2 regions of the Mesorhizobium sp. M0239 genome follow, and region 2 is predicted to be linked to the other one. Evidence: riboswitches for the same ligand, from Rfam matches in the RefSeq annotation. Region 2 holds a riboswitch; the other holds the start of a gene.

Region 1 (3,643 bases), on a different contig from region 2:
ACGGTTTTGGCAACCTGTGAAAACTGGCTGGCAAACAGTTTGACCGCGTAAATCCCGGAGGGAGACCGCCCGTCCTTCAGTGCACGCAAAACCTGGGCACGGGGGTCGCGGGGATAGTTCGGCATTTCTAGAACACGGCGGCCCCCGAACCACTCGAGTGGGTTGCCAAGCCCGGTGGCTGCCATCAATCCGGCTAGGTGGTTGCTGCCGCTGCGCGGTGAGGTGCAGATGAGAATTCCGGCTTTCAACCCAGCCCGCATGTCCGGTGGGATTTCAACTGGCAGAGGGCGCCTACGAAAGAGATACATGGCGATCAATATTACCGTTTCAGCAAGAACACTGCCTGCTGGCCGAAGAAGTTCCAGAACCACCACGGCATCGACAGGCCGATCTTCTGCCCGGCAGCGTCGAGGGCGGTTGCCTTCTCGACTGTCGCGCCGAGTTCGTCGCACAGATTGACGAAATCGCGGATGGTGCAGAAGTGGATGTTGGGCGTGTCGTACCAGGAATAGGGCAGGTCCTTGGTCACCGGCATGCGGCCGTTGACGAACAGCGACAGGCGCACCCGCCAATGGCCGAAATTGGGGAAGGAGACGATGGCGCGGTTGCCGATCCTGAGCAGTTCGTCGAGCACCAGCTTCGGGTTGCGGGTGGCCTGCAGCGTCTGTGACAGGACGACGAAGTCAAAGCCCTTGTCGGGATAGAATTCGAGGTCCTTGTCGGCATCGCCCTGGATGACCGAGAGGCCGCGCGCCACGCATTCGTTGACGCCGCGCTGCGACAGCTCGAGCCCACGGCCGTCGACCTGCTTGGTGTCCTGCAGCAATTCGAGCAGCGAGCCGTCGCCCGAGCCGACATCGAGCACGTGCGACTGTGGCGGGATGAGGTTGGCGACGACCTCGAGGTCGACGCGCTGGTCGCGGTTGACGCTCATGGCTTCGCCCCCTGCCTGGCGCACGATCCCGATCCGAAAAGCCTGCAATTTTTCGGGGTCATGCGCTGAGCCCTCTCGCCCGGGCCGCCGAGCCGATGAACCCGTTTATGGCGGCAAACAGTTCCGGCTCGTCGAGCAGGAATGCGTCGTGGCCGCGGTCGGTTTCGATCTCGACGAAGGATACCGATGCGCCGGCGGCGTTGAGCGCATGCACGATCGAGCGGCTCTCCTCGGTCGGAAACAGCCAGTCCGAGGTGAAAGACACCAGGCAGAAGCGGGTTTTCGTTCCGGCGAAGGCATCGGCCAACCGGCCGCCATGGTCGGCGGCAAGGTCGAAATAGTCCATCGACCGCGTCATGTAGAGGTAGGAATTGGCGTCGAAGCGATCGACGAAGGTCATGCCCTGGTGGCGCAGATAGCTCTCGATCTGGAAGTCGGCATCGAAGCCGAAGGTCAGCGCGGTGCGGTCCTGCAAATTGCGGCCGAATTTGCGGTGCAGCGCGGCTTCCGACAGATAGGTGATGTGGGCGGCCATGCGCGCCACCGCCAAGCCCTTTTCCGGGCGTTTGCCGTGCTCGAAATATTTGCCGCCATGCCAGTCCGGATCGGCCATGACAGCCTGCCGGCCAACCTCATGAAAGGCGATGTTCTGCGAGGAATGGCGCGCGCCGGTGGCGATCGGCAGCGCCGAGAAGACGCGCTCCGGATAGCTCGATGCCCATTCCAGCACCTGCATGCCGCCCATAGAGCCGCCGAGCACACAGAACAGCCTTTCGATGCCGAAATGGTCGATCAGCATCTGCTGCGCCCGCACCATGTCGCGAATGGTGATAATGGGCAGGTCAAGCCCATAGGGCTTGCCGGTGGCGGGATTGGTCGAGGCCGGACCGGTGGACCCAAGGCAACCGCCGATGACGTTGGAGCAGATGACGAAGAAGCGATTGGTGTCGATGATCTTGCCGGGGCCGATCAGCACTTCCCACCAGCCAGGCTTGCCGGTCACCGGATTGGTGCTGGCGACGTGCTGGTCTCCGGTCAGTGCATGGCAGACGAGGATGGCGTTGGAGCGGGCATCGTTCAGCGTGCCGTAGGTCTGGTAGGCGATCTGGAACGGTGACAGCAGCGTGCCGGCGTCCAGCTTGAGCGGCTTGTCGGATCCAAAACGCAAAACCGGGCTCGACGGTTGGTCGACCTCGTTGTTGGTTTTGCGGGCACGCAGAACGGCCATGACATCCATCTCACACTTTGAGCCCACGCATCGCGCTTGTCGAAAGTCGATGCCGATCCGGGTGTCCGGCCGGCGCGGACAACAAAAAACCGGCATTGCGGTTGCAAAGCCGGTTACAGGATGCAAACGGCCCTTTAGCAAGTTGTTTAACGTGGCTGCAAGCCGACCGGCCAAATCACCACGGAAGTCCGCTCCCCTTCTAGGGCTGTGGCGCGCCGGCGTCAACGGCCAGCCTTGGGCGGTGGCTGTCGCCTCTCGACATTGCAGGCCACGGCTTGTATTTCCGCTGCGGCTTCCCTCAGGAAGCGTTCTCGACGGATTTTGCGACATGAGCCAGACACCGGACCAGGCACGTCCAACCCCGCGCGCGGGCATCATGGACATAGACGCCTATGTGCCGGGCAAGAGCACGGCGCCCGCGGGCGTCGCCAAGGTTCACAAGCTGTCCTCGAACGAGAATCCGCTAGGGCCCTCGCCGAAAGCGATCGAAGCCGCGCGCGAGATTGCCGGAAAGCTCGACGTCTACCCAGATGGCACCGCCAGGCGGCTGCGCGAAGCGATCGCCGAGGTGCATGGTCTCAACCCGCAGAACATCATTTGCTCCAACGGCTCCGACGAGATCCTCGGCCTGCTGGCGCAGACTTATCTGGCGCCCGGCGACGAGGCTGTCATCACCGAACACGCCTTCATGGTCTACAAGATCTACATCCAGTCGGCAGGTGCCGTTCCGGTGACGATCAAGGAAAGAGACGAGCGCGCCGATATCGACGCCATCCTCGCAGCCGTCACGCCGCGCACCAAGATCGTGTTCCTGGCCAATCCCAACAATCCGACCGGCACCTATGTGCCTTTCCAGGAGGTGCGCCGCCTGCATGCCGGCCTGCCCAGGCACGTGCTTCTGGTGCTAGACGCGGCCTATGCCGAATATGTCCGCCGCAACGACTATGAGGCCGGCATCGAGCTGGTCGGTGCTGCCCAGAACGTGGTGATGACCCGTACCTTCTCCAAGATCGGCCTCGGCGGAGCGCGGATCGGCTGGATGTATGCGCCGATGCATATCGTCGACGCCATCAACCGCGTGCGGGGTCCCTTCAACGTCAATGCGACGGCGATCGAGGCCGGTATCGCAGCCATCCGCGACCGCGCCCATGTCGAGCGCAGCGTGGCGCACAACGAGACCTGGCTGGCCTGGCTGAGCGAGGAATTCACAAAGCTCGGGCTGCGGGTAACGCCGAGCGTCGGCAATTTCGTCCTCGTTCATTTTCCTGACGATCAGAAGCATTCGGCGGCGGCGGCGGACGACTATCTGACGGCGCGCGGCTATATATTGCGGCGCGTTTCGGGCTATGGCTTTCCCAACGCGTTGCGCATGACCGTCGGCACCGAAGAAGCCAATCGCGGCGTTGTCGCCGCTCTCACGACATTTCTGAAAAGCTAGAACGCCATGACATCACCGATGTTTGAAAAGATCGCGCTGGTCG
Region 2 (3,643 bases):
GCGCGCCTTCTCGCTCGACTGGCCGTGCTACGAGTTGATTTTCTGCGTCGCCCATGCCGACGATCCGGTGGTCAAATTGATAAACAGGACGATCGTCCGGTTTTCGAAAGTGCCGGCCCGGCTGCTTGTCGGCGACGACCGCATCAGCGCCAATCCGAAACTCAACAATTGCGTCAAGGGCTGGGAGGCGGCGCGGCACGACTGGGTCGTCCTGGCCGATTCCAACGTGCTGATGCCGAGGGACTACGTCCAGCATCTGATGGCTGCCTGGCGGCCCGGCACCGGCCTTGTCTGCTCGACGCCGATTGGCTCGCGGCCGGCCGGCTTCTGGGCCGAGGTCGAATGCGCTTTCCTCAACACGCTGCAGGCGCGCTGGCAATACGCCGGCGATGCGCTCGGCCTTGGCTTTGCCCAGGGCAAGAGCATGCTCTGGAACAAGCCGATGCTCGACGCCAATGGCGGCATCCGCGCGCTGGCCGCCGAGATCGCGGAGGATGCCGCCGCGACCAAGCTGGTGAACGGTCTCGGCCTGCGCGTCAATCTCGTCGCCGCCCCCTTCGAGCAGCCGCTTGGCCGGCGCTCTTTTGACGAGATCTGGTCGCGTCAGGCCCGTTGGGCGCGCCTGCGCCGCGTCACTTTCCCGCTGTTCTTCGCACCCGAAATCCTGACCGGCGCCGTGGTGCCGCTGGTGCTTGCGCTGATTGCCGCGGCCAGTGCGGGCTTCAGCCTCTGGGCAACCGCCCTTGCAGTGCTGGTAGCCTTCTACCTTCCCGAGTGCGCGCTGGCCTGGTCCAAGGGCTGGTACCTGTCGCCACGCATGGTGGCCGCGATCATGATGCGCGACCTGATCCTGCCAGCGCTGTGGGCGCGCGGCTGGCTTGGCGGCGCCGTCGACTGGCGCGGCAACGCGATGACCATCGGCACCAAGACGGCCGAACTGGAGGAGACGCCGTCCGGCGCCTGAAGGTCCTACCTGGCCTTCAGCGCCTGCGCGATGTCCTCAAGCAGATCGTCGGTGTCTTCCAGCCCGACCGACAGCCGGAGCGTGCCCGGCCCGATGCCGAGCTCGGCGCGCGCCTCGTCGCTCAGATTCTTGTGCGTCGTCGTCGCCGGGTGGGTGATCAGGCTCTTGGCATCGCCGAGATTGTTGGAGATCAAGACGATGTCGAGCGCGTTCTGCAAGGCGAAGGCCGCCTGCTTGCCGCCCTTGACGTCCAGGCAGATCAGCGTCGAGCCGCCCGACATCTGCTTCTTGACGATATCGGCCTGCGGGTGGTCGGCGCGGCCGGGATAGATGACGCGGGCGATTTCCGGCCGTTCGGCCAGGAAATCCGCGATCCTGCCCGCGCTTTCCGTCTGCTGGCGCACGCGCAGCGGCAGTGTTTCCAGGCCTTTCAGCAGCGTCCAGGCGTTGAAGGGCGACAGGCTTGGGCCGGTATGGCGGAAATAATCGTGCAGGTTCTCGTCGATCCACTTCTTGTCCGACAGGATCACGCCGCCGAGACAGCGCCCCTGGCCGTCTATGTGCTTGGTCGCCGAATAGACGACGATATGGGCGCCGAGCTGCAAGGGCTTCTGCTGCAGGGGCGTGGCGAAGACATTGTCGACGATCAGCCTTGCGCCGATCGAATTGGCAAGCGAAGCGACAGCGGCGATATCGACCACTTCCAGCGTCGGATTGGTCGGGCTTTCCAGGAAGAACAGCTTGGTGTTCGGCTTGACCGCCTTTTCCCAATTGGCGATATCCGTGCCGTCGACCAGCGTCGCCTCGATGCCGTATCTCGGCGCCAGCGTCTCGACCACCCAGCGGCAGGATCCGAACAGCGCACGCGCCGCCACGATGTGGTCGCCGGCCTTGGCGCTGCACAGAAGGGCGGCCGTCACCGCGGCCATGCCGGAGGCGGTGGCGCGGGCATCTTCGGCGCCTTCGAGGGCGCACATGCGCTTCTCGAACATGTCGACGGTCGGATTGGCGTAGCGCGAATAGATGAAGCCTGGCTCCTCGCCCTTGAAACGGGCTTCGGCGGCCTGTGCCGTTTCGTAGACATAGCCCTGGGTCAGGTAAATCGCTTCCGACGTTTCGCCGAAACCGGAACGCAGCGTTCCGCTGTGCACGAGTGCCGTCTGAGGCTTCCAGTTGTGCTTCTTGGTGCTCATCGCTTTTCTTCCAGACACAAAAAAACCGGCCGCGAAAGTCGCAACCGGTCCATACGGCCTTGCGGCCCGACGGTCCTTTAGCGACTTGTTTAACGTGGCTGCAAGCCGACCGGCCAAATCACCACGGGATAACGACCCTTTAGACCCGCGCCGCGCTTGCGTCAATTGCCGGCTTCATTAAGAGGTTTGTACCAAGCAGGTTCCGCAAAAGTGTTCCACGGTTTTGCGACAAGAACCTGCGACAAGAAAAACGTCTGACCTAGGAGTGGAGCCTTGCGGCAGACAGGCATTCTTCCCGATCAGGACATTTCGGCGCTGTTCCAGTCCGGCGCGCTGAAGTCGGCGCGTGCGCTCGACGCCGACCAGATCCAGCCGGCCAGCCTTGATCTCAGGCTCGGCGACAAGGCTTGGCGGGTGCGGGCCTCCTTCCTGCCCGGCCCCAACCACAAGGTCTCGGAAAAACTCGACCGGCTGCAGCTGCACGAGATCAATCTTGCCGAGGGCGCGGTGCTGGAGACCGGCTGCGTCTATATCGTGCCCTTGCTTGAAAGCCTGGCGCTGCCGGCGGACATTTCGGCCTCGGCCAATCCGAAGAGCTCGACCGGGCGGCTCGACATCTTTACCCGGGTCATGACCGATCGCGGCCACGAGTTCGACAAGATCGCTGCCGGCTATCATGGCCCGCTCTTTCTGGAAGTCAGCCCCCGCACCTTCCCGATCGTCGTGCGCACCGGCTCGCGCCTGTCGCAGATACGCTTCCGCACCGGCAATGCGCTGCTCTCGGAAGCCGAGCTGCACGACCTGCATCGCGCGCAGACGCTGGTCGCCACCGAGCCGCCGAATATTTCCGGCGGCGGCATCGCGCTGTCGATTGACCTCAACGGCGACCAAAACGGTCTGGTCGGCTATCGCGGCAAGCATCACACCGGCCTCGTCGATGTCGACAAGCGCGCGGCCCAGGAAGTCGTCGACTTCTGGGAGCCGATCCACAAGAGCGGCGCCGGCGAACTGGTGCTCGACCCCGACGAGTTCTACATCCTCGTCAGCCAGGAGGCGGTGCATGTGCCGCCGCTCTACGCCGCCGAGATGACGCCCTTCGATCCGCTGGTCGGCGAGTTCCGCGTCCACTATGCCGGCTTCTTCGATCCGGGCTTTGGCCATTCCGCGTCTGGCGGCACGGGCAGCCGGGCGGTGCTGGAAGTGCGCAGTCATGAAGTGCCGTTCATTCTCGACCATGGCCAGATCGTCGGCCGGCTGGTCTACGAACACATGCTGAAGCGGCCGCAGGCCCTCTACGGCACCGATCTCGGCTCCAACTACCAGGCGCAGGGCCTGAAGCTGTCCAAGCATTTCCGCGCCGCGCGCTGACCTCATTGCCCCAAGGCAAAATACTTGCCTGTACCGGCGCGCCATGCTTGGCTGCCTTGCCGCCCGTCAAGATGCCGGCGTTCAAGGGGAACCAAGAAAATGCAGATTTCAAAATGGA

Evidence for each region. Region 2 has a riboswitch for S-adenosylmethionine ahead of NKI99_RS29530 (O-succinylhomoserine sulfhydrylase). Riboswitches for the same ligand answer to the same signal wherever they lie in the genome.
Region 1: linked by a shared signal. The riboswitch ahead of metX (homoserine O-acetyltransferase MetX) and the one ahead of NKI99_RS29530 (O-succinylhomoserine sulfhydrylase) in region 2 are both predicted to bind S-adenosylmethionine.

The regions. Positions count from the first base shown of each region.
Region 1 covers NZ_JAMYSG010000031.1:39,052-42,694, forward strand. The annotation lists partial or broken gene NKI99_RS27080 (Stf0 family sulfotransferase) at 1-308, opposite strand, end outside; gene metW (methionine biosynthesis protein MetW) at 320-934, opposite strand; gene metX (homoserine O-acetyltransferase MetX) at 993-2,162, opposite strand; SAM riboswitch at 2,277-2,354, opposite strand; gene hisC (histidinol-phosphate transaminase) at 2,491-3,600, shown strand; gene NKI99_RS27100 (prephenate/arogenate dehydrogenase family protein) at 3,607-3,643, shown strand, end outside.
Region 2 covers NZ_JAMYSG010000038.1:48,158-51,800, reverse strand. The annotation lists gene NKI99_RS29535 (ceramide glucosyltransferase) at 1-964, shown strand, start outside; gene NKI99_RS29530 (O-succinylhomoserine sulfhydrylase) at 970-2,157, opposite strand; SAM riboswitch at 2,215-2,292, opposite strand; gene NKI99_RS29525 (2'-deoxycytidine 5'-triphosphate deaminase) at 2,431-3,525, shown strand; gene NKI99_RS29520 (ABC transporter substrate-binding protein) at 3,625-3,643, shown strand, end outside.